2 regions of the Pseudoalteromonas sp. KS88 genome follow, and region 2 is predicted to be linked to the other one. Evidence: riboswitches for the same ligand, from Rfam matches in the RefSeq annotation. Region 2 holds a riboswitch; the other holds the start of a gene.

Region 1 (15,507 bases), on a different contig from region 2:
GGATATTCGTGATATCGATGTAGAAGCCAAGCAAGAACTTAAAGAGGCTGAATCAGTCTCCGAGCTTCCCGCAGGAGCTGTTGTTTTAGATATTCGCTCACCAGAAGAAGAAGATGCAAATCCGTTAGAGATTGACGGTACTGAGGTTGTGCATTTACCCTTTTTCCGCTTAGCAACTAAGTTTGGGGATTTACCGCAAGATAAAGACTACTACTTGTATTGTGCAAAAGGGGTAATGAGTCAATTACAAGCCCTTATAATGCATGAAAACGGCTTTGCTAATGTAAAAGTCTATCGCCCATAACGAGTACAGCAACTTATTGTGAAAGCGCGAATTAATTCGCGCTTTTTTTATGCCTGATTACATCCAAGTAATATTGATTGTATGGTGTTTTTATACCGATCAACTCAGCTTGTTGGCAAATATAGCCGCACATAGCATCAATTTCAGTAGGGCGATTATGCATAATATCCTGATGCATGGATGAAAAGTTATTTGCAGTCGCACTCATTACCTTATAAGCGCTTTCTAATGAGTCAGGTAGTGTTACTGCAATGCCAAGTTTATTGGCTACAAAGCAAGCTTCGTTGAGTAAGTTGAAAATATCACTGTTGTATTTAGGTGAGTTAAGCTCTCCATTTTTCACATTATAAAATCCACTTAGTGGATTAATCGCTATATTTATTAATAATTTCTGCCAGCGAATAGTATCAATCTGCTTGCTGTAGCTAAGGTCAGGAATTGCGCAAAGAGTTGATACCAATTCGCAATATTGTTTATCGGCAGGGCTATTATAGGCTCCCAATATACTCTCGCCGTTTCCAGTATGTATCACCGTTGTTGAGTTTGCCTTGAAGCCCGCTAATCGTGTTGTTAAAAAATAAATGGGTTGGTTGTTTAATATGTTGTTCATAATAGGCGCTAAATCAGTCATCCCATTATGAGATAAAACCACTTTACATGAATCATTTAGGTAAGGGGATAATTGACTTAAAGCAATTTCAACTTGGTACGCTTTAACCGCAATAATAACAATGTCAATATTGGCTAAGCAGGCTAAGTGCTGATTATTGAGAGTTTTAATATTGATTAAATGTTTGCCACTGCTGCCTTGATAATAATATTGCTTGCCTGACTTTTTGCTACGGGTGATTAAAGTTACATGGTTTGAAGTACTTAAAAAATAACTATATAACAACCCTATAGCGCCATCACCCACAATAACAACATTACTCATGGCTCGGCTTTTTTCCAATATGAAATGCTAACTTGATAACAAAATAACTGGCGGCCCCAGCAAAGTCAGCAATAAAATCGGCCACAGAGGCTTGGCGGTATGGGAGCATACCTTGCATTACTTCAATGGCAGCACCATATCCGGCAAGCAAAAATATTTGCACCCATAAAGGTAGTTTAAATGCTTTGTCCATTACGACAGCAAGGGCAAAAAAGATTCCAAAGTGAGCTACTTTATCAACATGCGGAAATAAGCTTGCAGCGCCTTTTATTTCTTTGGCAAATAAAAAAGTAAAGGCCACTATGCTGACTAAAAAGAGTACTTGATAAACACGCCGAGTCACAAAAAATCCTAAATTGGCTATAAATAGAGCCACAGTATATCAAACTAATTTTGCATCGCACCTGAACGATATGCAGAAATATGTAAAGATTTATAATTTTGGCGTTATAATCCCAAGCATATTAATTTTTTAAATCTTGTTAGGAGAGACGAATGCCTTCTTTTGATATTGTATCTGAAGTAGAAATGAACGAAGCACAAAATGCGGTTGATAATGCAAAACGTGAACTTGAGACCCGCTTTGACTTTAGAGGCGTTGACGCATCAATTGAACTTAACGACAAAACCATCAAATTAAAAGCAGAAGCTGATTCACAAGTTCTACAGTTATTTGATATTTTAGCGAACAAAATTTCAAAACGTGGAATGGATGTATCAAGCCTTGAGTTGCAAGATATTTCGCGTGCAGGTAAAAACGTGTTTCGTAATGTCGCGCTTAAGCAAGGTATTGAAAAAGACGTAGCTAAAAAAGTAGTCAAAGCCATTAAAGACTCAAAAGTAAAAGTACAAGCCGCTATCCAAGGCGAAGAAGTACGTGTAACAGGCAAAAAGCGTGATGATTTACAAGAGGCCATGCAAGTTGTACGTAGCGCTGAGTTAGGTCAGCCGTTCCAGTTTAAAAACTTTAGAGATTAAAAAGCTCGGTTGCTAGGAGCTAGAAAAAGCCAAACTACAGTATTGTAGTTTGGCTTTTTTAGTTTGGAGCTTATGATGATTTTTTAAATCTAGAACCCAGGACCTATGACCCTGAATTCAGAATATTTAGATGTATAGCCGTCCATTGACATTTATCCCTAAAATCATCACAATGACGGCCTATTTCCAAGGTGCTTACTAAATATTAAGGTATAGGTTTCAAGGTATTGAAATTTTTAGTGAGATAATCGGGAAGTTGGTGAGTAGCCATGAAGACTGCAACTCCAACACTGCCCCCGCAACGGTAATGCAAGTGCTAAGCACACGCTGAGTCCGGAGACCGGCCTTGGAGTAATTTACTATTTGCGTGTGCGGTGGGCACAGGCTTGGGGAACTCATGCTAAACAAATCGATTTTAGGCGTAGCTATCGCAGCTGCGTTATCATTTTCAGTGTCTGCTGAACAACAACCTATTGAACATATTATGGTTTCTGCTAATAAGTTTGAACAAAACATTAATGATGTACTTGCCAGTGTCACGGTGATTGACCGTGCAGACATTGAATCAAGTTATGTACGTGACCTACCAAGCTTGTTATCAAAAGAAGCCGGTTTTCAAATCAATGCAAATGGTGGCTTTGGTCAAAGTGCAGGGTTGTCTTTACGCGGCGCAAGCTCACGCCATACACTTATCTTAATTGACGGGGTTCGCACTGGCTCAGCTACTCTTGGCTATAAGAGTATTAATAATATTCCACTTAATAGCATTGAAAGAGTCGAGATAATAAAAGGCTCACGTGCAGCTGTTTATGGATCTGATGCGCTAGCGGGCGTAATAAACATTATCACCCGAAAAGCACAAAACACGACGATCGACCTTACTGCTGGTTCCGATTCTTATAAACAGTTACAACTTGCAACTAGTGGGCAGTTTAGTGATGTAGATATAGCTTTAAACGCAGGGTATGAAAAAACCGATGGCTTTGACGTATTGCAAGGGTTGGCGCCTGATGAAGATGGTTTTGAAAATAAAAACATCGGCTTTAATATCGCATATCAAGATGAGTATTTAGGTACATTTTTAGCCCAGGGGCAGTATGCTCAAGGGGAGGCTAGCTATGACAGTGCTTATAGTCCCGCTGACAGTACCGTTGAGCAAGGTGAATTTGAGAATTATCAAACATCATTAGGCTGGAAAAAAACGTTTGAAAACCACAGCCACTCGATCGATATTGCCACTTCAAACGACAGCTCTGATGATTCAAGAGTGAGTTATACCGGCGATACGGTTGTTGATAAGTTTGAAACTGAGCGTGAGCAAATTGATTACAATGGTCAATATTTTTTAAATCAAGTTTTGACTTTGAGTGGTGGTTTAAACTGGTATAAAGACCAAATAAACACAAGTTCAGGCAGTTATTTAAAAGACAGCCGTGAAGTGTTTGCAGCTTTTGCTGGTGCTTATTACGATGATGAGCAGGTGCTTGCTAATTTAACGCTCCGTCAAGATGATGATCAGCAGTTTGGTAATGAAACAACTTACACAGCCGCTGTGGGTTACCATCTAAACGATATAGCAACGTTTAGAGTGAGCCAAAGCACAGGTTTTAAATCACCTTCGTTTAACGACCTTTACTACCCAGGTTCAGGCAATCCAGCCCTAAACCCTGAGACTTCTGATAACCAAGAGATTGGTTTATCACTAAACGTGAAAGACATCAGCTTAGACGTGGCAATTTTTAGAAGTGACATTGAGAATAAAATTGCTTGGGCACCTAATGCAGCTGGCAAGTGGGTACCTACCAATATTAATCAAGCACGCCATGAAGGGGTTGAATTTAGCTTTATTCAACAGGTATTTGGCTTTGATCACGCATTCAATATGACTTATTTATCTGCTGATGATACACAAACGGGTGAATCGCTGACTTATGTTTCTAAGCAAAGTATTAATTGGTCGCTTAATAAAGCGTGGGGTGCATTTGATGCTGGCCTTGAAATGCAATACCGTGGTGATCGCCGTGGTAAATTAACTCAATTACCTTCTTATACGCTGTGGAATCTAGTGGGTCATTATCAAGCAACGGATAACTTAACTGTGTCGCTGCGTGTAGAGAATCTATTTGATAGAAGCTACAGCGCCGTTGATGCATATGGTAAAGATGTTGATGGCGATTATATAAATGACGAAATTTATTACTACAACACCGCAGAGCGTCGTGTGTTTGTTGGAGCCCAATACCAGTTCTAATAGTAAGGAAAATTAGCACTGAGTTTAAAGCTCGCCACCTACTTGGCGAGCTTTATTTACTTTAATTTATCAGCATAAAGTTGCTCAAACTTTTTAAGTTTAGGTGCAATCAATATACTGCAATATCCTTGGTTTGGATTTTCGTTGTAGTAATCTTGGTGGTATTGTTCTGCCGAGTAAAAATGACTTGCTGCGCTTATTTCGGTAACAATTGGTTCACGGATCTGTTTCTGCAATTCATTGATCATTGCAGTTGCTTGTACGTGTTGCTGCTCATCATGATAATAAATTACGCTGCGATACTGGGTGCCAACATCGTTACCTTGACGGTTTAGTTGGGTAGCATCATGCAGAGTAAAAAACATCTCTAATAACGTGTTGTAGCTTATTTGGTTTACATCAAATTCAAGCTGAACAACTTCTGCATGGCCTGAGAGTCCAGTGCATATCTGTTTGTAAGTAGGGTTATCTGTTTCGCCACCAGTATAGCCAGAGCTTACGTTTATTACGCCTTCTACACGGCGAAAAGCAGCATCAATACACCAAAAACAGCCTCCACCAAATGTTGCTACTTCAATTTTTTTGCTCATTGTTTACTCCCAAAAACGTTATATCGCTAACATGTTCTAGCCTATCAGAAGAACGGTAACAGCAGGATTTTATTTCATAGATTAGATAGAGCAAGGAGAGGAGAGAAGCGTTGCTGCAAAGTGCAGCAACGCTCAACGCTTTTGCTTATATTTCTTTAAGCGGCTTTTCAGCTTCTTGTTGATTAAGCTTTTGTTGTAAAAACTCTGGTGACTGAGTATTACGTGCAAGCGCAGAGTAAGCCGCAGGCACAATAAACAGAGTTAGTAAGGTCGCAACAATGACCCCTGTAAATACCACAACACCTATTACCATTCTACTTTCAGCGCCAGGACCACTGGCTAACACTAGCGGTACTGAACTCATAACCGTGGTTAAAGAGGTCATGATGATAGGACGTAAGCGTTGTGTTGCAGCTTGAACAATAGCCTCACTAAACTCAACGCCTTTGTCACGCAGTTGGTTGGTAAATTCGACAATCAAAATACCATTTTTAGCACTGAGGCCAATCAGCATAACAATACCAATTTGGCTATAAATATTAAGGGTTAAACCTGTATACCATAAGCCAAATAGTGCCCCTACTAAGCCAAGAGGCACCGTAAGCATGATAACAAATGGGTGAACAAAACTCTCAAACTGCGCTGCAAGTACTAAAAAGGTCACTGTTAATGCTAAAATGAACACATATGTCATGGCAGATGCGCCTTCATAAAACAGTTGAGATTCACCTTTATAATCTACGGCACCGTCTATGTCGTTTTCTTCTGCTGCGACTTTGTTTAAGAAATTAAGCGCTTCTTCTAATGTATAACCATCCGCTAAATTTGCACTTAAAGTAATTGAGCGCATACGGTTGTAGCGGTTTAACCGCGATGCGGTCGCTTCTTCTTTTAAGCTAATAATGCTATCGAGTGGAACCAACTCACCGCTACGTGATTTCAAATAGATATTTGAAATATCAGTCGGGTCGGTAAAATCAGCTTTAGTTCCTTTGAGTATTACATCGTACTCTTCACCTCGGTCAATAAAGGTCGTAGCACGGCGTTGGCCAAGCATGGTTTCAAGCGTGCGGCCAATATCAGAAACTGATACACCGAGATCCGCGGCTTTATTTTTGTCAATGTTGATCAAAAACTGCGGGAAGGTTTCTTTGTAATCATGATCAATACGCACCAAGCCCGGGTTCTTCTCTGCTCGTTCAATGATTCTGTCACGCCAATCAGCTAACTGAGCGTAGTCATTGCCTTGTAACACAAACTCAATAGGGCGAGATGAGCCACCACCGCCAATGCCGCGGCGCATTATAGCAAAAGCGCGCACGTCAGTGACTTCTCTCATCTTGCCACTAATTTCACCCATCACTTCCCAAGTTGAACGCTTGCGCTCATCCCAGTCAGCCATGCCGATAATCGCAACGCCACCATTGCCACCCCAGCCCGGAACTCGCACAAGTACGCGGCTTAGTTCGCCTGACTCAGAGTACGGTAAGAGGCGATCTTCTATCTTCGCCATATTGGCGGCGTTATTTTCATAACTGGCACCTTCTGGGCCACTCATCATAATAAAAAAGGTGCCTCGGTCTTCTTTCGGAGTTAGCTCAGAGGGCACTTGTTGATAAAGCATAAAGCTTGCTAAGCCAGCCAATACCATGGTGAGTATTAAGCTCCACTTTCGGGCCATATTTGACCTCAATGAATTACTGTAGGCATTTTCAATTTTGCCAAAAAAGAGGTCCATTTTTTGGCTGAATTTACTCTCTTTTTCGGATGATTTAAGAACTTTTGAACATAATGCAGGGGAGAGTGTTAGTGCCGTAATACTTGAGAAGAATACAGCTGCACTCACGGCCATAGCAAACTCAGTGAATAACGCGCCAATACGGCCATCCATAAACACTAAAGGAACAAAAACAGAGATAAGCACTAAGGTTGTTGCAACAATCGCAAACCCTACTTCACGGGCTCCACGATACGCAGCTAAAAGTGGTGGCTCTCCAAGTTCTATTCTGCGGTGAATGTTTTCAAGCATGACAATTGCATCATCCACTACGAGTCCGATTGCTAAAACTAACGCTAACAGGGTTAGTAAGTTAATAGAGTAACCCATTGCGAGTAAAAACATAAAACTACCCACAAGCGCTACGGGGACCGTAATTGCAGGAATAAGCGTTGCACGTATATTCCCCAAGAAGAGATAAATAACTAATACGACCAATGCCATTGAGATTGCTAAAGTACGATACACCTCATCGATTGACTCTTTGATGAAGATCGAAGAATCATAACTGTCTTCAATCGTCGTCCCTTCAGGCAGGTTACGCTTTATTTTTTCAAGTTCAGCGCGTGCGTTATCAACCACGGTTAAGGTGTTTGCTTTTGCTTGCTTTACAATACCTAAACCAATCATGTTTCGGCCATTACCACGGAATAGGCTTTCATCATCAGCGGCTTCAAGGTGTACATCAGCCACTTCACCTAGGCGAACTAAGTAGCCATCTTCGCCACGCTTAATGACTAAATTTCTAAAGTCTTGCTGGTCTTTGTAACTACGCGCTGTACGAACAGTGAAGTCGCGATCGATAGATTCAATCTCACCGGCTGGTAATTCAACGTTTTCTGTGCGAAGCGTATTTTCTATATCACTTGAAGTAATACCGCGCGCTGCCATTGCTTGGCGGTTTAGCCACACTTTCATGGCATATTTACGTTCGCCACCAACTCGGACATTAGAAACACCATCTACAACAGCTAAGCGGTCAACAATATAGCGTTGTGCGTAATCTGAAAGCTGCAATGAGTCCATGGTTGTACTGTTAAGAACAAACCAGGCGATAGGGCTCTCATCGCTGTTTGATTTTGACACCTCGGGTGGTCGTACTTGCTCAGGTAGACTATCTAGCGCACGAGCAACACGTTCTCTCACATCATTGGATGCAGCATCAATATCGCGGCTAATATTAAACTCAATGGTAATGTTAGAACGGCCATTTCGGCTCGATGAGTTAATACTTTTTATACCTTCAATACCTGAGATACGGTTTTCCAGTACTTGCGTTATTTTGGTTTCGATAATTTCAGCTGACGCACCAGTGTAGCTAGTACTTACACTCACTATAGGTGATTCTATATCTGGGTATTCGCGCAGTGGTAACATCGAAAATGCCACTAAACCGAAAGTCAGTAGTAATAAGTTAATAACGATCGCAAAAACAGGGCGTTTGACGCTGGTATCAGTAATTTTCACTGTTTACCCCTTCACTGTGACTTTGCTACCAGAACGAATTTTAATAATTCCTTCTGTTACTACCTGTTGACCATCATTGAGGCCTTCATCAATCGCTACCCAGCCGTTGTGTCGGCCAGTAACATGAACTTCTACTTTTGTAGCAACGCCTTCGGTTATTTGGAACACGTAGTGTCTATCTTGCTGAGGGATAATAGCCTTTTCAGGCACCATCAGTGCTTTATTCGTACTTAACTGTAAGGCGGTTTTCAAAAGCATACCAGGGCGTAATAATCCAGATTCATTAACAAAGCTCGCAGTAACTTCAATGCTGCGCGTAACAGAATCTATACGTGAACTTATGTGAGTTACTTGACCGGAAAATGTTTTATCAGGGTAGGCATCATTTTGTGTCATCACTTTCATGCCAAGTCCCAGCTGGGCTAAGTATTTTTCTGGGACTTTAAAATCAACCTTGATTATACTGATATCATCTAAACTGGTTAATATCGTACTATTATTTACAAAGGCACCCACTGAAATAAGGCGTTTACCTAAAACACCAGAGAACGGTGCGGTTATAGTCATTTCGGCGAGTTTAGTTTTTGCATTTTGCAGTTGTGCTTTGGTAGCATCAACGCGAGATAACTGTTCTTCAAGCAATGATTTAGCGGTGGCTTGAGAGCGAGAAAGCTCAGTTAACCTGGCAAGTTGGCGTTCTTCTTCGCGTAAATTAATTGCAAGCTCTTTAACCGTAAGTTGCTCTTGTTGAGATTGTAATTGGGCAAGTCTTTGCCCTTTATCAACGAGATCACCGTCATTAAAGTAAATGTCAGTAATGTAGTCGCTTTGCGCGCTGTTAATGTAAACTGCTTGATTAGCGCGGGCACTCCCGATAGCCTCGATAAGGATTGGGTTTTCTTGAGTGGTTACCGTATGAGCTGTTACTTTAGTTGCTGTTGGTTTAAAACCTAATTGTTCACCCTGGCTGCTTGGCAAATAAAGGTATACACACAACCCGATCAACACTGTGATAATAAATGGAAATAATGCTTTGCCTGACTGCTTTGAATACATCTTATTTATACCGAAAGATTAATTACCACTAGTGTACGAAATAACGACGTAAAAAGACTGCCCGTGTATCTCAGAAATCTGTCAGTTAGCCGTAAAATCGTTTGCTGTCCCTTTTTTGCAAAGGATAAATTGCATCTATGAAGATGAAAACTGGCTGTGAACGATGTCGGAAAATTCGTAAATTAGTAATTTGGGCTATAATTATGTTTGTTTTTTATATGATTTATTATGATGGTTAAAGACGCAATGTTATGTTTAAAGCTTCGCTCACAGGGTTCAAAAAACGGAATGGAAATTCTGTTGGTTGGCTCATTTGGCCTTGTGTTTATTATGCTGGTTAATTTGCTCCGCCCTGGTTTAATCAGCATAGTAGAGATTTTCTTGGTGAGTGTATGCCTTGTTGCCGTGTTTGTTGGTTTTTTAAAGACTCAAGAGCCATTTTACAGCTTAATTATCACAGAGCAGCTACTTACGTATCATCATAAATATGGTTCATGGTCATTAAATAGGGAAAATCTGCACCATAGCGGAATACCAAAAGCGGAGCATGGACTTGAATACCTTGAGTTAAATGCTGTAGGCATTAAACTTAGGGATACGGATGATTTTTTAATGGATATTTCACCGCGGCTAGCGGGTAAACTATTAATAGAACAGCGCCACCTTTTTATGCAGGTTGTTCAAAAACATTGCAAAAATGGCCATTGCCCATCAGAATGGTTGGTAGAAGACAATAATTATACATCTTTAAACGGTCGCAAATTTAATGGATTAATTGCAATGTTCGCAAATCGAATGCGACATTTGCAGCAATTAACAGGGTATGACTTGCTGTTGCCTGCCAGTGTATTAGATAGAAGTATTTGGGATTTTAGCCATGGCCTAAACAGTTGGCAGCAAAATCCCAAACTCTTTATTCAATCTCAGTTAAAGGCTAAGAACGCCTAAATAGACGTCAGTAGGATAATGCGATGAGTCAAGATAGATCATTTATTAAAAGTGGAAGAAATACGATTATCCACAAAGAAAAAAAACTCGATTTAGTGATCGTAAACTCTGAAACTCACCCTAAAATTAAAGTGACTCAAAATGGCTTAGAGCCATTCAAAGAAGAGCTGCCAAAAAACCGTCGTGAAGCAAAAGAGCGTTATCTCGATATGGTATATATTAGTAGTGCTGATGTATTCGGTGAAGAAAAACGACTGCTATTCATACAAGCCTTGGATGGTCGAGAATACAAAGTAGATTACAGTAAAGTTGGCACAAAACTATTTGTACGTATCCATCAAGATAGTTATATGTAATCTCCTGCATAACTGGCATTGTTGTTGCTTATTATCTAATTAAAGAATGTAGCCTAAATAAGCGTGCTATATACCTGTATGATGAAAATGAGGAAACATTGCATGAGAGCTCTATTCACTTTATTGCCTGTTGTTAGCTTGCTCAGTGCTTGCGGCGGCTCAGGTGGTGGGAATGATAATCCCGATGTGGCTGCATCGGTCAACGCTGGGATAGATCAGCAAGTTATTGAGAAGAGCGAATTTACTCTAACAGCGATAGGCTCACCTGCAAATGGAACGTTTTCTTGGCAAAGAATTAATGGGCCCGCTGTTGAAGGGTTACCTGCTGATGGCGATGAACAAACCTTAACAGCGCCAGATGTAAAGACGGACAGCCAACTACTATTACGGGTTAACTACCAAACAGCAGACGGTCAGTTAGTTAGTGATGACGTTATGATTGATATTGTCTCGAATAACCAACTACCCGAGGCGGTTGTTACACAAATTGCGCCTGCAGAATTACCTTCCGATTATAAAGACACCATTACGTTGAGCGGTGCTGAGTCATCAGATCCCGATGAAAATGGTGCTATTAATAGTTATCGTTGGCAGCAAATCTCTGGTCCAACTGTTGCGGTCGATAGCTACAATAATGAGACCATCAGTTTTTCTCACCCTCTATTAGATGTAAACACAACTTTAGTGTGGCAGCTAACCGTCATTGATGATGAAGGGGGAGAAGCGAGTATTCAATATAATCATAAATTAAACAGAACAGATAAAGTGGTTATTGCTAATGCGGGGGCTGATCAAACTGTAAATGAAGTTGAACTTGTCACGCTTGATGCGACGGCAAGTGAAACCGTCACCGAAACATTCTCCTGTCATTGGGAACAAATTGTTGGCAGTGTTACTTTAGCAAATCAAGAACAATGTATTACCTCGTTTACCGCACCAAAAACCGAAGCTGTTAATACGTTTAGTTTTGAGGTAACAGTGACCGATAGTAAAGGTCGAACAGACGCCGATGTCGTACAAATCAATATTGAATCTAAACCGTTAGGTCTAATTAATGATACAGGGGTGAATACGTGCTACAACAATACCCAACAAATAGCATGTGACAGCCCTGACTTTCCTCGCCAAGATGCAGCCGTTGGTCGGGACAGTGTTGTTAGTACGCATATCAATAAAGTAGGCGCTGGTGATTCAGCATTTGATTTTACTAAGTTAAATGAGTTTGCCGATGAGCTTCCGGACAATGCGAGTAACTTTAGTTGCGTTCGAGATAATGTCACAGGACTAATTTGGGAAGTTAAAAGCCCAAACACTGGCACTTTACCTAACGCAACCTCACTCAGAGAAGGGCAGAACCACTATACATGGTATTTAAATGGAGAAACCGGCGTACAAGGTGGTAGTCAACTAGGTGCAACTACCACATGCTCGGCAACAACGAATTGTGGTTTACAAGAGTATGTTAATGCCGTTAATAATTCAGATTATTGTGGTGGAACTAATTGGCGAGTCCCCACGTACACCGAGCTGATGACTTTATTGGATTATTCTCAACATGGGCAATCGTTACTAATTGATAATGATTACTTTGTTAATACACCTACTCAGCACGCTTTTGTAAACCAACCTTTTTTACCTTATTGGACCTCGCAAACAGCGGCAGATGGCACTAGTTTATCGCAGGCATATATAATAGATATGAGCGATGGCAATGATTTAGCTTATCCTAAGAGTGAAACGGCATTTGTACGTTTAGTTAGAACAGCGGGGGCGTCACAATGAAAACATTATTTGCGAGCATACTACTTTTAAGCCCAAGCTTTTTGGCTGCGCAAACGTGTTACAGCACGGTGCCTGAAACAACATCCACAGCGCGTTTTACACTTAACAATGATGGCACCGTGAGCGATAGCGTGACAGGATTAATGTGGCAAACTTGTAGTTACGGGCAAAGCTATGATGCTGATACCACTAGCTGTACAAATAGCGCAATTAAAACCTCGTGGCAAGAAGCTTTAAGAGCGTCGGTTAACGACCGCACAGCAAATCATGATGATTGGCAAGTACCGAATAATAAAGAGCTAGCAAGTATTCTAGAGCACAGTTGTGTAACTCCAAGTATCAATGAGGTTATTTTCAAAGGGAATAAAAGTGAAAACTATTGGACGAGTACATCGGGCGTTATTGACCCCGGCTTTGCTTGGGTATACACATTCGACAGAGGCCTTAACAGTTTACATGCTAAAACTTCTAACGTTTACCTTCGCTTGGTGCGATATGAGGACTAAACCTGATTTAAATGTTGTTTAAACATGTCTAACCGCGCTTGTTCTAGCGCGGTTTTTATATCAGCACCTTTAATACCTTGAGCAATAAACTGTTGCGGGCTAATTTTTTTAGCTGCTTCAGTAGCACTTACTAGAGTGTGTTGCCATTTTAATGGCCCGCAATTGGCAATCTCTGCTGCTTTTAATAAAGCACTGAATCGTTCTGGTCGGCGCCATAGGTCAAGTTGATTACAAAGTGCCAGTAATTCACTGCTGTTAAGTTGTTCATCTTTAAGGGTTGCGAGGTGTTGTTGCAAGTAGAGCGCCATATCCCGAACATCATTTGGCACCCGAATTGATGTCGCTAGTGTGATTATTGAGTCACGGCATAAATCACTGGTGGCTTGGCAAAATAGTAAGCTAAGCTCAGTCACCTTTTGACTGTTTGCATACTCATAGCGGGCTTTGATTTGCTGGTATTTATCAGAGGTCCACAATGAAGCCAATGCGTTGCTGATAGAAGGAAGAGCATTAAGGCTGTAAAGCGTTTGCAAAAACTCAGCAAAAGCGCCATCACTGAGCGACTTTTCACATTCAAGCCAAATACGTTCTGGTGTAAGAGTGTTCAGTTCACCTTGAGAAATCATGTTTTTTAATAGCGTTTTGGTCTCATCAGCAATAGTAAAACCAAGGTAATGATAACGAGCTGCAAAGCGAGCAACACGCAATATTCGAAGTGGGTCCTCACTAAATGCATCGGATACATGGCGAAGAATGCGGTTGTCTAAATCTAGTTTACCGTTGTATGGATCAATTAAGCTGCCATCGTCAGCTTTTGCGATGGCATTAACTGTAAGGTCGCGTCGGCGTAAGTCATCTTCAAGTGTAACATCTGCTGAAAACTCACAAGTAAACCCGGTATACCCTTGACCTTGTTTGCGTTCAGTACGAGCGAGTGCATATTCTTCTTTGGTTTTTGGGTGTAAAAAAACAGGAAAATCTTTACCGACTTGTACAAAGCCTTGCTGTAAAAGTTGATCTGCAGTTGCACCAACAACAACATAATCACGTTCTTTAATTTTACGTCCGAGCAGCTCATCACGCACTGCACCACCCACTAAATAAACTTCCATAGTCACGCCTAGAGTTAACCTGTTTAGGTTATTTTACGTTATTTAAGTAATAAAACGCTAACAAGGTTTTCACTTAGTGCATTTTTTTGCCATTATAGGCGCAGATTTACTCAGTAAGGAAGTTCAGGGTGTATTTAAGCTATTTTGGCTTGTCGGAAAAACCGTTTTCAATCGCGCCAAATCCACAATATTTATTTTTAAGCGAGCGCCACAAAGAAGCATTAGCTCACCTTACCTATGGTTTAGGCGAGGCGGGTGGTTTTGTATTGCTTACAGGCGAGGTAGGGACAGGTAAAACAACCCTAATTCGTAGCTTGCAAGAACAACTGCCTGAGAATACGCAAGTGGCAATGATCCATAACCCGGCATTATCACAGCTAGAGTTGTTAGCCAGTATTTGCGATGAACTTGTCATTAATTATGATGGCGTCAATGCCACACTAAAAACCTTAACTGATGCAATAAAAAAGCATTTAGAGGCTAATCATGAATCGGGTGGTCACACGATACTATTGATTGATGAAGCACAGCTACTTGCACCAGATGTACTCGAACAACTGCGGTTATTGACCAACATAGAAACCAACCATAAAAAGTTACTGCAAATAGTGTTAGTCGGTCAACCAGAGTTACAAGAGTTACTTAAGCGCAATGAATTACGGCAATTAGCGCAGCGTATTACTGCTCGGTACCATTTATTGCCGCTGACCGAGGGGCAAACTATTGCTTATATCAAACATCGTTTATATGTTGCCGGCTGTGAACGTGCGATGTTTTCGGCTGATGCATTAAAAACTGTTTATGTTGTTACAAAAGGTATTCCTAGGTTAGTTAACTTACTATGCGAGCGTTGCTTAATGGGAGCGTTTTCTAAACAAGTTATGGTCATTGATAGTGAAATTGTGATGCGTTCAGCAGAAGAAGCGTTGCCGCCAAGCGTACTGCAAAGTGAAGTTCAAAGTGAAGCAAAAACCAGTAAGCTTTTAATACCTTTCGTTTTTATAACAGTGTTAGGCGCCGGTGTTGGCTTGTCGTTTATTTTTTAGTCGTGGTGAATTATGTCGTTTTTATTAGATGCATTAAAACAATCCGAGCATCATGATGAAGCATCTGCTTTTGATCAAAATGCTCAACAAATTAAACAACAACAAGAGCTAAAAAGGTATCGCTTAATCGCAATGTCACTTGGCTTACTGTTGGCTTTAGCGCTGACCTTAGTGGCTGGCTTTTCAATTGGTAAGTGGTTTCAGACTAAGAGTATTCCAACAGATAGTGCGTCAGAGCCTAGCCTTAAAGAGTTATCAGCAACTGATGAAAAAGTGATTCAGCCGAATGAAGACGTTTCTAGCGTGCAAAAGAGCAGCGATACATTGCCTAAGAATGTACCGCAAGAAGTTCAAACTGCACCCGCACAGTTTACTAATTCACAGCAGCCTGTGATGGCCC
Region 2 (15,507 bases):
AGATTTACCTTTGCCGTTGCCAGTAATTACCTGAAAAACGCCCTTTTCTGTTTGCGCCGCAGCAATGCGTTCGTCCACTTTGTCTTTTACTTTTTGTTGACGTTGTTGGTGTTTGTCGTTATTTGTGTCGCTCATCTGCTTGCTCCTTACCAGTTTTGGTAAATTTTAGTAATTTGTGGAATATCTAAATGTTGTTTGCACATATCAGCTAAGCGCGTTAGTTGCTGTTCGCGATGTGTGTTTATATCTATATGCTGTTCTATACCACTGCTTGGTAACACCCAGTCTAGTATCAGCTGGCTTGCTGCACTGCTATCAAGCAAGCCATGTAAGTAAGTACCTGCTATGCTGTTATCACTAGATACAAAACCATCATGTGTCACACTTTGTGGGTGTGTGGTAAATTTTAGCAAAGGCTGTTCAAGTGCAGGGCCACGGCTTTGGCCAGCGTGAATTTCATACCCCGTTACTTGGGCTTCGCCGCCATTCAAATACATAACAGCCGATGCTTGCGTCAATACTTTTTCAACGCCTAATTGAGTTGTAAAGTCACACAGTGCTAGCCCTTTACAGTGCTGAGTGCTTGACTCCACTCCCGCAGGGTCGTAAATATCAGTGCCTAACATTTGTAAGCCGCCGCAAATACCCAGTACTTTACCGCCATAGCGAAGATGGCGCTTAATTTGCTCTTCCCAGCCTTCATTTTTTAAAAAGGCTAAATCACTGATGACATTTTTACTGCCAGGAATAATTATTAGATCAACATTGGGAATAGCCTGTGTGTGGCGCACGTAGTTTATATTTATTTGCGGGTTTAACCGCAGCGCATCAAAATCGGTATGGTTACTAATATGTGGCAACAATAACACCGCAATACTCACTTTGGCTTGCGTTACAGTGTTATCAATAGCAACCGCATCTTCTGCATCTAAGGCCAGATCATGCAGATAAGGTAATACGCCCAGCACGGGTTTGCCCGTGTACTCTTCGAGCCAATCAAGACCACCTTGTAGCAGTGCAATATCACCGCGAAAACGGTTGATCACAAAGCCTTTTACGCGTGCTTGCTCTGACTCACTGAGCAATGCCAAGGTACCCACTAAGTGAGCAAAAACGCCGCCTTTATCAATATCGGCAATAATAATAACAGGGCAGTCCACCGCTTCGGCATAACCCATATTGGCGATATCACCAGCACGAAGGTTTATTTCTGCGGGACTCCCCGCCCCTTCAACAACGAGCAGATCAAATTCTTTACTTAATCTTTTTTGTGAGGTGAGCACAGCATCCATCGCGACTTTTTTATAATCGTGATATGCGCCCGCTTCCATGTTGCTAATCGCTTTACCATGAATGATCACTTGGGCACCCGTATCACTATTAGGTTTAAGCAGTACCGGATTAAAATCGATTCTTGAAGCAACCTTTGCCGCGATTGCTTGTAACGCTTGTGCACGGCCTATTTCGCCGCCATCTTCAGTTACAGCGCTATTAAGCGCCATGTTTTGCGGCTTAAACGGTGCAACACTTACACCTTGCTCGGCAAACACTCGGCACAAAGCTGCAACCAATGTACTTTTACCGGCATCAGATGTGGTGCCTTGGATCATTATTGTTTTCATCATTGGCTACTTTTTAAAGTGAGCGGCAAGCCTGCCATTATAAATTCAACCCGAGCAACCTCTGCAGCTATTGCCTGATGCAACCAGCCTGACTCATCAACAAAGTCACGGCTTAATTGCCCAAGCGGGACAATGCCATGCCCCACTTCGTTACTGACAAAAATAACCTGCCCGGGAAGCGTGTTCAGCACTTCAAGCAATGCCTGTTTTTGCTGCGACCAGCAGTTATCATCCTGGCATAAACAATTACTAAGCCACAGTGTAAGGCAATCTACTAAAATGCAGTTATCAGCTTTGCTATGTGTTTTGATTGAATCGGCAAGCGCAATTGGCTCTTCAATGAGCTTCCAGTGTGCTGGGCGTTGCTGCTGATGACGATGAATACGCGCTTGCATTTCATTATCATGGCCTTGTGCAGTAGCAATGTATATTACGGGTTGCTGGCTGTTTGTTGCTAACTGCTCTGCAAAGCGGCTTTTGCCACTGCGGGCGCCACCAAGGATTAAGGTATGTTTAGGTTTCATTGAGCGGTACTCGTCATTATAGCAATGAGGGTTATATAAATACTCACCTCACTAAGTTGCTGCGCTGCCCCTAAGCAATCACCGGTATAACCGCCTAATTGGCGTTTAAACCAATGCATAACCATCAAACGTACGAATACTAAAATCAGGGTTATTATTACTAGTGCCTGCCAAGTGACAAGCTGAAAAATCAACGTAGCGGCAAATAACAACGCAGCTGTTAATAATAAAGTGACTAAGCTGATTTTAGATAAATGCATAGCCAATGGTTTTACTTTTGCGCTGGCATCTTCGCTGACATAATCCATGCTAAAAATGATACTGGTCGCAACGACACGGCTCAAGCATTGTCCTGCAATGATAGCAAATAACAACACACCAATCTTATCACTTAATATCACTAAGCTTTGATACTTCAGCACCAGTATAATAATGAGTGCCGCCGCGCCGTATGTACCTAAACGACTGTCTTTCATAATATTAAGCTTTTGCGATACCTGCCAGCCACCACCAAAACCATCCCATACATCAGCCCAGCCATCTTCATGAAATGCGCCTGTGATGAGTAAGCTAAGTGCCATTACTAACAGCACACACAATGAAGCAGGTAATATAAATTGCAGGCAATAAAACAACAAAGCATGTACTAAACCAAGCCCTAAGCCTACTAACGCAAAGTAGCGGCTGGCTTGATTTAAGTGCTGAGACGTTACCTCAAAACGAAGCTTTACCGGGATGCGGGTTAAAAAGCTAACCGCTAATTGGAGCAATTGCCATTGCGTGATACGTGCTTGGGTCATCGCTTACACCACATCATCTACAGCAGCGTCGGCAAAACTTGCCATTTTGTTATAAAAACCCAGTGCACTCTGTAGCAAGGGTAAGCTTAATGCAGCGCCGGTGCCCTCCCCTAAACGCAAATCTAGTTGCTGCAAAGGCCTAACCTTTAAATGGGCCAGCATTTTACTATGGCCTTGCTCATTTGAGCTATGCGTAAATATTAAATAGGCTTTTACATTGGGGTTAATTGCTATCGCGACTAAAGCCGCGGCAGTACAAATAAAACCATCAACCAGTACCGCCATTTGTTGCTCAGCAGCGCTGAGCATAGCCCCCACAATATGCACAATTTCAAAGCCACCCACTGCACCAAGTAATGTGACTGGGTTATCTAGCTGAGTCTTGTGTAAAAACAGTGCTTGCTCCACAACCTTTACTTTACGCGCAACCACCTCATCACTTACACCAGTCCCTTTACCCACGCATTCACTGGCAGGGAGTTCAAGCATAGCCGCCATAATAGCGGCTGAACTGGTGGTATTGCCTATGCCCATCTCACCCAAGGCGAGGGTATTACAACCTCTCTTTTTCAGCTCTAGTACAAGTTGTTTTGCATTACTCAAACCTTGCTGTACCTGCTCGATACTCAAAGCCCTTTGTTGATTCAATGGCTCGGTTATATCCCCCAGACGGCAATCACGAACACCCGCATCAGGTAGTTTAGTTAAAGTACCGCAATCAACCACTTCTAGCTGCCAGCCTAGCTGATTGCAAAACACATTAATTGCCGCGCCGCCCGCAGCAAAATTAGCGACCATTTGTGCAGTAACTTCACTAGGGGCAATAGACACACCTTGCGCTGCAACACCATGGTCGCCCGCAAACACGATTAATGTGGGCTGGTTTATCGCTGGTTGAAAAGCTAAAAAACCATTTTGCGTAGCAATGTTTTGACTAAAAATAGTTACCAATTGCTGTGCAAGTGGTTCAAGTAGACCCAGTGCGCCAAGCGGTTTAGTTTTTTGATTTATTTTATCGCTGATCAGCGTATCAAATTGCGTGTTGAGTGGTTTAATAGAATACATTATTGATACACCTTTTTACGAAAACACAATAAAGATAAAAAGAACACACTGCCGATAGCTGAGGTGATCACCCCGATTGGTAGTTCTTGGTTGCTCATCACAATACGCGAGAGTACATCTACCCAGACCATAAATGTACCGCCAACGAGTGCTGTCATCGCAAGGCCTGTTAAGGTTCCTTGAGATATAAAAAATCGTACTATGTGTGGGATCATTAAGCCTACAAAGCCAATTCCACCGCATAATGCGACTAGCACTGCAGTGATCAATGAACTTAACAGCAACATTAATAAGCGAAAGCGCTGCACAGGAATACCCAAGGTAGCGGCGCTTTCATCACCTAACAACATGGCATTGAGTTGACGCCTAAAACTCATTAATAAAACCATACAGCTGATGATGACTAAAGCTGGCAACCAAAGAGCTTGCCATTGCGCACGAGCAAAACTTCCCAACGTCCAAAATAAAATCGCGGTGATCGCTTGTGGATCGCTAAAATAAAGCAGCAGACTAGTAAACGCACTAAATAAAAATGACAATGCCACCCCAGCTAATAGCATAGTCTCTACTTGGCCTGAGCCTTTTCGTCCAGCGATAAATACTAGCAGCACCATGGTCAGCATACTGCCAACAAAGGCTGCTAACGACATTGAAAAACCTGCACTAATACCCGTAAACGTGATAAAGCAGACCACGCCGAAGGAAGCGCCTGATGAAATGCCAAACAAATAAGGATCCGCTAGCGGGTTGCGGGTTACAGTTTGTAAAATCAGCCCTGCAATAGCGAGTCCTGAGCCAGCTAGGAATGCTAATAAAGTACGTGGAAAACGTAACTGCCAAATGATTCGCTCCAGAAAGGAATCACTCCCTTGGCCAAACCACTGTCCAATTACACTGTAGTAAACATCAATAAACTTGCTGGGGGCTGCACCAAAGCTCAACGCTGCAAAAATACTGAGCATGCTTAACACGAGGGTTAGCAATAATGCTAGGTTATTTTTCAGTGGCATGATGCTCTCCTGATTGATAACCATAAAAATACGTTATATGCGGAATGGATTGCGCTTTACTTTGCGGATGCATAGTAATTTGCGCGCACACACCAAATACATCGCTGAGCATTTTCTCTGTTATAACCTGCTCAGGTGTGCCAGATGCCACTATTTCGCCGTGATCTATCACTAATAGCTCATCACACATGCTGGCCGCTAAATTTAAATCATGAAACGATGCCAACACAGTGACACCGAGTGATTTAGCTAATTCCATTAATTGAATTTGATATTTTACATCAAGGTGACTGGTTGGCTCATCCATGATCAAAAGCTGCGGCCTTTGCACTATGGCACGCGCTATTAAAGCTCGCTGTTTTTCACCACCAGAGAGCGAATCGAATGTTTGGTTAGCATGCTCTGTTAAACTTACTTGCTCAATCGCTTGGTGAATTAGCTGCTTATCTTTATTTGTAGTGCCACTAAAAAGGCGCTTATGCGGGGTTAACCCTAGACTCACTACATCATACAAAGATAAATTAAATTGCGAGGGGGTTTCTTGCAAAACTACTGCAACTCGCTTGGCAAAATCGTCAGCACTTAATTGCCAAATATCATGTGACCCAAGAAGCACTTGGCCACATGTTGGTTTATTAAACCGATAAAGACAACGCAATAAACTCGATTTACCTGCCCCATTTGGTCCAAGTAATCCTATAAATTTACCTTGATCGATGCTGATATTTATATTTTTTAAAATGGGTATATTAGCAACAGCCCAAGATAGTTTATTGACTGTAAGAAGTGGTATTGGTGTCTGCAATGTTAATCTCTGCTAGCATGCGCAAAACCCAATACAATAGACACACGCAAAATGCATGTGAAATAAGTGAGTTTACCCGCTCAATGAATCAAAAATATTAAACGCATTTAGTATCTGACTTATCACTAATGTGGCTTACAGTTGCGGGAACAGCTGAGGATTTTCACCTCATTCCTAAATACCCCCCTATTATGGGCGGGTGAGTTTATATTTCAATTAATATCTTTCTAGATGGCTAAAATCACACTAAAAAACAATTTTAGGCCAAGCTTCACCTTGTTCATCAATGAAAACATCAACACAAATCAGACCAGCATAAGGGATTGAAAACACATTTTGGCTAATAAGAGATTCACGCGGGAGCTGACAAACAAATGCTAATATTTGTTTAATAACGCCAGCGTGGGTTATTACTAAATGTGCACCTGGATTTTGTGTCGTTATTGTCGCTAACAATTGCTGCCACCACGTTTCAACTCGGTTATAAAACACGCTCATTGGCTCGCCATTAGGCGGAGTAATTTGCCAAGGGTTTTGCCAAAAGTCCCCAATTGTCGGTGAGCAGGCTTGCTGCCAAAGTGCTTCAAAGCTTTGCCCATCCCAATCACCAAAATCATACTCTGCAATTGTACTGTCTATATTGAGTGGGAGTTGGCGAGTATTTGCTAGCTGTTGAGCAAATAGTTTACAACGCTTCAAGGGAGAGCTTGTTACAGTGGTGATATCGCAAAGCCCAACAACTGCATCTTCTAACTGCTGAACCCCCTTTTTGCTCAACTCAAAGTCGCTACGCCCAGCTAATACATTTTGCTGCTCAAGCTCACCGTGACGTAAAAAATACACTTTAGTTGAAAAAGGCTGCATGGATTATCACTTTAAAAAGGACAAAAAAAGCGCCAATAGGCGCTTTTTATAAAATAATTTTGAGCTTATAAGATTTGGTTTTCTTTCCAAACCTGCTCTTTTGCCATGCGCTTTTTACGCTTGTCACATGGATCGTCACAATCGCAGGCTTTATCAATACCTACTGAGCCTAGACCACCACAGCTGCTAGCCATAGATTTTTTCTGCATTATCATGCCAATTGCCATTGCTGCGACAATTAATATTAGTAAACCAAAAGTAAGAAGAAAAAGTGACATTGCTTAGCCCCTGTTGTTCAGCAATAAAATAACGCTCAATCAATACTGAGCTGTGTGTATTATAAACCGCTTTGCGCTTGGCTACAAATAGGGTTTAAATGCTGGGCTCGAATAAGTCACTAAACCATCCTTCGATTTAGCTATTAGATAGACCGCTAAGTCATTCTTTTCTGCATAGGCTTGGGCTTTATTCATGCCCATAATAGTCAATGCAGTAGCAAGCCCATCAGCTGTCATCGCTGAGGGGTGCAATACAGTAACCGATACCAAATCATGTCGGGTTGGCATACCTGTGACAGGGTCAATTAAGTGGCTGTAAGTCACACCATCCATTTCATAAAAAATGCGGTAATCACCCGATGTAGCCATACCATTATTACCTGGCGCTAAAATACGGTGCACCTTTCGCGTACCCGGCTCGGCGTCAGGTTGCTCAATAGCGATACGCCATTCTTTAGCATTCGGCTTTTTACCAGAAATACGCAGCTCACCGCCTATTTCAACCATGTAATCAGTTATGCCGTGGCTTTCAAGTAGTTCTGCTACTTTATCAATACCATATCCTTTAGCTGTCGCGGAAAACGAAAGCTCTAAGCCATCGATAGTTTTTGCTAAACCCTGCTCAGTCAGTTTTAGTTTATCAACACCTATTTTAGCAACCATGCTAGCTAATGCTTCATCCGTTGGACGTTTGGTTGGTTTTTTATCAGGACCAAATCCCCATAAATCAATTAACGGACCCATGGTTACATCTAACGTTTTTGTTGATTCACCTAAACGAATAGACTCTGCTACAACCGCTCTAAAATCTGTGCTAATCGGCATAACTTGGCCTGCTGGTATGCGATTGAAGTTATTTATTTCTGAATCATTGATATAAGTCGACATAGATTGATTTACATCTTTGAGCAATTGATTAACTTCAGGGAGTAAATTAAGCGAGTCTAACTTATCTTGTTTTGCATATGCTTTGATGTGATAAGTCGTGCCCATGGTTCGGCCTTCAAGGTAGAGCTCTTTAGGCTCATCGCTTTGGCCACAACCTGATATGAATAGAGTGATAAAAATAAATAAAAAGGCAACAAATGCCTGCGGGTGAAATACTTTATTCATGGCAGCCTACTTAAAATTTGAAATAAAAAAGCCTCGTAACAATCATTGTTACGAGGCTGATATTCTAACCAAAACTAATGTGTTTTGGTATCAGTGTTAGCCACCGAAATCATCTAGTAAGATATTTTCGTCTTCAACACCTAAGTCTTTCAACATTGTGATAACAGCTGCGTTCATCATTGGAGGACCACACATGTAGAACTCACAATCTTCCGGCGCTTCGTGATCTTTAAGATAGTTCTCAAATAACACGTTATGGATGAAGCCAGTATAGCCTTCCCAGTTATCTTCAGGTTGTGGATCTGAAAGCGCTGTATGCCATACGAAGTTGTCGTTTTCAGCTGCTAGGCCGTCAAAGTCTTCTACGTAGAACATTTCACGTTTAGAACGTGCACCATACCAAAAGCTCATCTTACGCTTAGAGTTTAAGCGTTTAAGTTGGTCAAAGATATGTGAACGCATTGGCGCCATACCAGCACCACCACCTACGAATACCATTTCAGCGTCAGTATCTTTTGCAAAGAACTCACCAAATGGACCTGAGATAGTTACTTTATCACCTTGTTTTAGTGACCAAATGTACGATGACATTTTACCACAAGGTAAGCTTAAATCTCTTGGCGGTGGAGCAGCAATACGCACGTTAAGCATAATGATGCCCTCTTCTTCCGGATAGTTAGCCATTGAGTAAGCACGAATTGTTTCTTCGTCTACTTTTGACTCTAGGTTGAAGAAACCAAAATGATCCCAATCGCCACGGTACTCTTCTGGTACATCGAAATCAGCATATTTAACGTGATGCGCTGGGGCTTCAATCTGAATATAACCACCGGCACGGAACGGTACTGACTCGCCATCTGGAATTTGTAGCACAAGTTCTTTAATGAACGTTGCTTTGTTATCATTAGAGATAACTTCACAATCCCATTTTTTAACACCGAAAATTGACTCTTCAAGTTCAATTTCCATGTCAGTTTTAACATTTACCTGACACGCTAAGCGACAACCTTCACGGGCCTCGCCTTTAGAAATGTGATCAAGCTCTGTTGGTAAGATATCGCCGCCACCTTCTTTGATGTGTACACGACACTGACCACAAGAGCCACCGCCACCACATGCAGATGAAACGAAAATACCTGATTCAGATAGTGCACCTAATAGCTTACTACCTGCAGATGTTTTAATGGCTTTATCTGGATCGCCATTTACGCCGATAATGATATCACCGCTTGCAACTAGCTTAGATTTAGCACCAATGATGACTAAAACAAGTATTACAACGATAGCGATGAAAACACCAACGCCTAAGAAAATCTCATAACTCATGATTTATCCTCGCGACCTATTAAAGTGAAATACCAGAGAATGACATAAAGCCAAGACCCATCAAGCCAACTGTGATGAAGGTAATACCTAAACCACGAAGGCCGTCAGGCACGTCTGAGTACTTCATTTTCTCACGAATACCAGCAAGTAATGTTATTGCTAGCGCCCAACCTACACCAGAACCAATACCATAAACCACAGATTCACCGAAGTTATAGTTACGCTCTACCATGAAAGCTACCGCACCGAAGATTGCACAGTTAACTGTGATCAACGGTAAGAAGATACCTAAGGCGTTATAGAGTGCAGGGAAGAACTTATCCAATGCCATTTCTAAGATTTGCACCAATGCTGCGATAACACCGATGAAAGTTAAGAAACGTAAAAAGCTAAGATCTGCTTCTGGGTAACCAAGCCACTCAAGTGAGCCTGGTGCAAGAACCGCATGGTAAACCAAGTTATTAACTGGTACTGAAATACCCAATACCACGATAACTGCCACACCTAGGCCGATAGACGTTGTTACTTTCTTTGATACAGCAAGGAAAGTACACATACCTAGGAAGAAGGCTAAAGCTAAGTTTTCAATGAAAACCGCTTTTACGAATAAACTAATATAATGTTCCATTGTCTGCCCCTTATCCTTTCGCTTCTACTTGGTCTTTCTTATAAGTACGAAGTACCCAAATGAATAAACCAATGATGAAGAATGCGCTAGGTGGTAAAATCAATAGACCCATAGGTTGATACCAACCACCATCCTGTACAAGTGGGATGATGTCAGCGCCAAACAATGTACCTTTACCAAATAGTTCACGAATAAAGCCAACAGTCAGTAACACTACTGAATAACCTAAACCATTACCGATGCCATCAAGGAATGACATGATAGGTGGTGATTTCATTGCGTATGCTTCTGCACGACCCATTACGATACAGTTAGTAATAATTAGACCAACGAATACCGACAACTCTTTTGCCGTAGCATAAGAGAAGGCTTGTAACACTTGGTCAACAACGATTACCAATGATGCGATGATAGTCATTTGCACGATAATACGCACAGATGATGGGATCTGGTTACGGATCATAGAGATGAATAAGCTTGAAAACGCCGTAACCAATGTCAATGCGATTGACATGATTAATGCATTTTTTAAGCTCGACGTAACTGCAAGCGCAGAACAAACACCAAGTACTTGTAGCGCGATTGGGTTATTTGCGAATACCGGGCCGAATAGGACCGACTTCATTTCTTTAGTATCAGCCATTATTTCAACGCTCCTTCACGTACTTTCGCAAGGAAAGGGCCAAAGCCGTTTTCGCCAGTCCAAAAGTCAACTGTGTATTCAACACCGTTAGACGTCAAAGTAGCACCCGATAGACCATCAATTTGATGCTCATTGGTTGCGCCGCTTTTCACAATGTTGATTGGTAACTCTTTACCTTGCCATTGAGCAGTCCACTGAGGGTTTTGGATTTCACCACCTAGACCCGGAGTTTCATTATGCTTGAAAAAGTTAATGTTCTTAACTGTTTCACCATCATTCTCTAGCGCTAAGAAACCATACATTACACCCCAAAGGCCGTAACCTTGAATTGGTAAAATGATAGCATCGGTAGTACCGTCTGCTTTTTTCGAGATGTAAACAGGAGAATTCTTAGTCATACGCTGGATACCCGCGATGTCTTTGATGCCCTCTTCTTTCAACGCAAAGCTTCTAGCTTGGTCAAATTTTGTTTTCTCAAAATCAAAAGTAGTTGGATCAGCACCTTCAACAAATTCACCCGTATCCATGTCTACAACACGCGCTTCAATTTTAGCGTTAAATGTTTCAGACACACTACCTGCGTTTTCAATTTCTGCTGCTGCCAAGATATTCTTTTGAATATCTTGTGTTTTGTTAGCTTGCTGTAAAGGGCGAAGCTGAACTGAAGCAAACGATACGATGATTGCACACACTAAACATAGTGCTACAACAACGGTTAGCGTTTTGCCGATTGATTCGTTATTACTAGACATTACGTGCCAACCTCCGCTTGATATTAGCTTGCACTACAAAGTGATCGAATAATGGAGCAAATAAGTTAGCAAACAAGATTGCTAGCATCATGCCTTCAGGGAAAGCAGGGTTTACTACACGAATCATTACTACCATCACACCAATCAGTGCGCCATATGCGAATTTTGCTTTGTCTGTAAATGCCGCAGACACAGGGTCTGTCGCCATAAAGAACATACCAAAGGCAAAACCACCCAACACTAAGTGCCAATGCCAAGGCATTGCAAATACAGGGTTAGTATTTGAACCAATTGCATTTAATAAGAATGCAGTTGCAACCATACCTAGGAATACACCTAGCACGATGCGCCATGAAGCAATTCGAACGTAGATTAAGAACAAGCCACCGATCATCACTGCAAGGGTAGATGTTTCACCTACTGAACCTTGAATGAAACCGTAAAACGCATCCCACCAAAGAGCCATGTTGCTGTAATCAAGAGAACCAACAAACGCTTGACCTAGCATAGTTGCACCAGAGAACGAGTCGACTGCTGTCCATACTGTGTCACCTGAAATTTGTGCAGGGTATGCGAAGAATAAAAACGCACGACCAGCAAGCGCAGGGTTTAGGAAGTTACGGCCAGTACCACCAAAGATTTCTTTAGCGATTACAACACCGAACGTGATACCCAACGCAACTTGCCACAATGGAATAGTTGCAGGAAGAATAAGTGCAAACAATACTGAGGTTACGAAGAAACCTTCGTTAACTTCATGCTTACGCACTGAAGCGAACAACACTTCCCAAAAACCACCCACGGCAAATGTCACTGCGTATATAGGCAAGAAGAAACATGCCCCGTAGAACATCTTAGCGCCCCAGCCAGATTCAGCGGTTAACGTACCACCAAACATCTGGAACAGACCAACTTGCCAAGAATTTGCTAGTTCAAAACCTTGCGCTAATGCACCGGCGGCCTGATGACCGATATTGAACATACCAAAAAACATCGCTGGGAATGTTGCCATCCACACTAAAATCATCATGCGTTTTAGGTCGATGTTATCGCGTACGTGTGTCGCGCCTTTATTTACATAACCAGGTGTGTAAAAAATAGTTGCTGCTGCTTCATACAGGGCATACCACTTTTCATGTTTACCACCGGCTTCAAAATGCGGCTCGATATCTTCAAGAAATTTCTTTAAACCCATCTCTCTAGCCCTCTTTCTCGATTGTAGTCAAGCAATCGCGTAGGATTGAACCATACTCGTATTTACCTGGACAAACGAAGGTACATAACGCTAAATCTTCTTCATCAAGCTCAAGTGCACCTAATGTGATTGCACCGTCTAAATCACGAGAAATTAGATCACGTAATAAAGGCGTTGGAAGAATATCTAACGGCATAACACGCTCATAGTTACCCATTGGCACCATGGCACGCTTTGAACCACCTGTAGACGTAGTCATTTTAAATAAACGACTTGGTGTAAGGTGAGACAAGAAAGTGCGTGTTACAGAGAATTTATCACTACCTGGGCGAATCCAACCAAACAGTTCTTTTTCGCGACCTTCAAGTAAAACAGATACTTGAACATGGTAACGACCTAAAAACGCTTGAGGACCGGCAGAAGTAGAACCAGATAAAACAGAACCAGAGATAACACGGTTATCGCCGTCTTCTAATTCACCCGCTACTAAATCGTCCAGCGAAGCACCTAGTTGAGTTTTCACTAAACGAGGGTTCTTAACGCGAGGACCCGCTAGAGAAATAACACGGTCTGTGCTGATTTCACCAGTAAGGAATAGGTGACCATACGCAATAACGTCTTGGTAACCGATATGCCAAACTTGTTTGCTGGCAGAAACAGCGTCTAAGTGATGGATATGTGTGCCAACAAGGCCAGCCGGATGTACGCCACCAAACTCATGTACTTCTACTTGAGCAATTGATGAACTAGGCACTTGGCTACCTGCTTGTTTACAAACAAATACTTTCCCGTCAGTCAAACGAGATACCACAGCAAGACCCGCTTCAAATGCTTGCGCATTCTCGGCAATTATAACCGCAGGATCTGCAGCTAAAGGGTTTGTGTCGATAGCCGTCACAAAAATAGAGCTAGGATTTGCATCCACAGCAGCTACTTTGCTGAATGGGCGGACACGAAGTGCCGTCCACTGACCTGACTGGATAAGTACTTCTTTGGCTTTCTCACGGTCGATGCTAGGAAGATCATCGGCCTTGAAAGAGTCAAAGGTGATTTGCTCACTGCCGTTTATTTCAATAACAACAGATTGCAGCACACGTTTTGCACCACGATTAATTTCTTTTACTGTACCAGCAGCTGGGGCAGTAAATAATACGCCTGGGTTCTTTTTATCTTCAAAAAGTACCTGGCCTTTTTTGACTTGGTCATCCACACGAACATGCATGGTTGGACGCATACCAATAAACTCTTCACCTAGCACAGCTACACGTTTGACGGCAGAGCCATCATGAATAACTTGCTGAGGTGCGCCCTCTATGGGTAAGTCCAGACCTTTTTTTATGTTGATCATACGCACTTGCACTACATTAACGGAAAGAAACTGAAAAATCGTACCAACCACGTCGCCATTTTGATTACCAAGCAAATTCAAGATATCAAAGAACTGCCTGTTTAAGATACAAAACAAGCAACGCAGTAAAACTCCTCACATATATTGCCCGAATTTTAACATCAATCAGGGTCACTATGCGAGTGGAAATATGAAATTTATACGACAGGAGCAGTAATTTAGCTCAATAGTCACATTTGAATAAAATTCAATATAGACCAAAGTGCAATTGCTCGCGAGTGAGGATGAGAATTAAACGGTAAATCGCTGTAAATAAACCTAACAATAAAATACAGGCATTAAAAAAGTCGCCGTAGCGACTTTTTTAATTAACGAACAGATTAGTCAATCATGTTCGTTATATGTGCAACAGACTCTACATCTTGGTCGTAATCAACGCTGTCGATACCAAACCCAAATAAGCGTAAGAACTCATTATGGTAACCAACATAATCTGTTAACTCATCGATTGTTTCTGTGGTTACACTGTCCCACACTGTTTGAATGCGTGCTTGAACATCATCTTCCAACTCTTTGTAGTTTTGGAATAAATGCCCACCATCATCAAAGCGTGGTGAATCACCATATAGATTCTCAGTAAATAAAGCGTGAATCTGCTCAATCGTACCTTCATAGGTGCCATCTGCTTTCATCACTTTAAATAATGCTGAAATATAAAGTGGCATAATTGGGATTGCAGAGCTTGCTTGGGTAACAACCGCATTAAGTGAAGAGACATACGCTTCACCGTTTAATGCTTTGGTAGACTCTTTAATAGCCACGGTTGCACGATCTAAGTCTTCTTTTGCTTTACCAATTGTGGCGTGACCGTAAATTGGCCATGTTAGCTCTTTACCAATGTAGGTATAAGCACTGGTCTTGAAATTATCAGCTAGTACGTCGGCTTCTTTAAGTGCATCAATCCACATTTCCCAATCTTCACCGCCCATCACTTTGATGGTGTTATCGATATCATCTTGGTTTGCCGCTTCGACTGTAATCTCGTCAATTTCACGCTTTGACGTATTAAGGTTTTTAGTTGTTACTGCATCGCCAATTGGTTTAAGCGTAGAAGAGTAAGTTTCACCGGTATTTGGATCTGTACGACGAGGTGAAGCAAGGCTGTATATTACTAAATCAACTTTACCTAAGTCCGCTTTAATTGTATCAATCGCTTTTTGCTTTATTTCGTTTGAGAACGCATCGCCATTAATATTTTTAGACCAAAGACCCGCTTCGTCCGCCGCATTTTGAAATGCAGCTGTGTTGTACCAACCTGCAGAACCCGTCTTGCGCTCAGTACCTTCTTTTTCAAAGAAAATACCGAGGGTTTTGGCACCACCGCCAAACGCAGCTGTAATGCGTGACGCTAGACCATAGCCTGTAGACGCACCTATAACTAATACATTTTTAGGTGCATTTTTTAATGCTCCTTGTTGTTTTACATAGTTAATTTGTTCTTGTACATGCTCTGCACAGCCAACAGGGTGGGCGT

Evidence for each region. A riboswitch is a leader RNA that binds a small molecule or an ion and turns the genes downstream of it on or off. The one in region 2 is predicted to bind cobalamin.
Region 1: it holds a riboswitch for cobalamin, as region 2 does, so the genes downstream of both, C7Y70_RS18245 (TonB-dependent receptor) here and C7Y70_RS01655 (ABC transporter ATP-binding protein) in region 2, are expected to answer to the same signal.

The regions. Positions count from the first base shown of each region.
Region 1 covers NZ_PYHV01000031.1:58,915-74,421, forward strand. The annotation lists gene thiI (tRNA uracil 4-sulfurtransferase ThiI) at 1-304, shown strand, start outside; gene C7Y70_RS18230 (2-dehydropantoate 2-reductase) at 336-1,238, opposite strand; gene C7Y70_RS18235 (VanZ family protein) at 1,231-1,581, opposite strand; gene C7Y70_RS18240 (YajQ family cyclic di-GMP-binding protein) at 1,734-2,216, shown strand; cobalamin riboswitch at 2,422-2,580, shown strand; gene C7Y70_RS18245 (TonB-dependent receptor) at 2,614-4,467, shown strand; gene msrA (peptide-methionine (S)-S-oxide reductase MsrA) at 4,524-5,057, opposite strand; gene C7Y70_RS18255 (efflux RND transporter permease subunit) at 5,203-8,301, opposite strand; gene C7Y70_RS18260 (efflux RND transporter periplasmic adaptor subunit) at 8,305-9,357, opposite strand; gene C7Y70_RS18265 (DUF2982 domain-containing protein) at 9,589-10,305, shown strand; gene C7Y70_RS18270 (hypothetical protein) at 10,329-10,661, shown strand; gene C7Y70_RS18275 (DUF1566 domain-containing protein) at 10,764-12,443, shown strand; gene C7Y70_RS18280 (DUF1566 domain-containing protein) at 12,440-12,949, shown strand; gene C7Y70_RS18285 (tRNA nucleotidyltransferase) at 12,946-14,061, opposite strand; gene C7Y70_RS18290 (AAA family ATPase) at 14,190-15,107, shown strand; gene C7Y70_RS18295 (general secretion pathway protein GspB) at 15,120-15,507, shown strand, end outside.
Region 2 covers NZ_PYHV01000004.1:93,464-108,970, reverse strand. The annotation lists gene cobO (cob(I)yrinic acid a,c-diamide adenosyltransferase) at 1-135, opposite strand, end outside; gene C7Y70_RS01680 (cobyric acid synthase) at 147-1,622, opposite strand; gene cobU (bifunctional adenosylcobinamide kinase/adenosylcobinamide-phosphate guanylyltransferase) at 1,622-2,146, opposite strand; gene C7Y70_RS01670 (adenosylcobinamide-GDP ribazoletransferase) at 2,143-2,946, opposite strand; gene cobT (nicotinate-nucleotide--dimethylbenzimidazole phosphoribosyltransferase) at 2,950-4,011, opposite strand; gene C7Y70_RS01660 (iron ABC transporter permease) at 4,011-5,021, opposite strand; gene C7Y70_RS01655 (ABC transporter ATP-binding protein) at 5,005-5,826, opposite strand; cobalamin riboswitch at 5,914-6,045, opposite strand; gene C7Y70_RS01650 (histidine phosphatase family protein) at 6,073-6,690, opposite strand; gene nqrM ((Na+)-NQR maturation NqrM) at 6,756-6,968, opposite strand; gene C7Y70_RS01640 (FAD:protein FMN transferase) at 7,050-8,081, opposite strand; gene nqrF (NADH:ubiquinone reductase (Na(+)-transporting) subunit F) at 8,178-9,407, opposite strand; gene nqrE (NADH:ubiquinone reductase (Na(+)-transporting) subunit E) at 9,427-10,035, opposite strand; gene C7Y70_RS01625 (NADH:ubiquinone reductase (Na(+)-transporting) subunit D) at 10,046-10,678, opposite strand; gene C7Y70_RS01620 (Na(+)-translocating NADH-quinone reductase subunit C) at 10,678-11,430, opposite strand; gene C7Y70_RS01615 (NADH:ubiquinone reductase (Na(+)-transporting) subunit B) at 11,423-12,625, opposite strand; gene C7Y70_RS01610 (Na(+)-translocating NADH-quinone reductase subunit A) at 12,630-13,973, opposite strand; gene fabV (enoyl-ACP reductase FabV) at 14,354-15,507, opposite strand, start outside.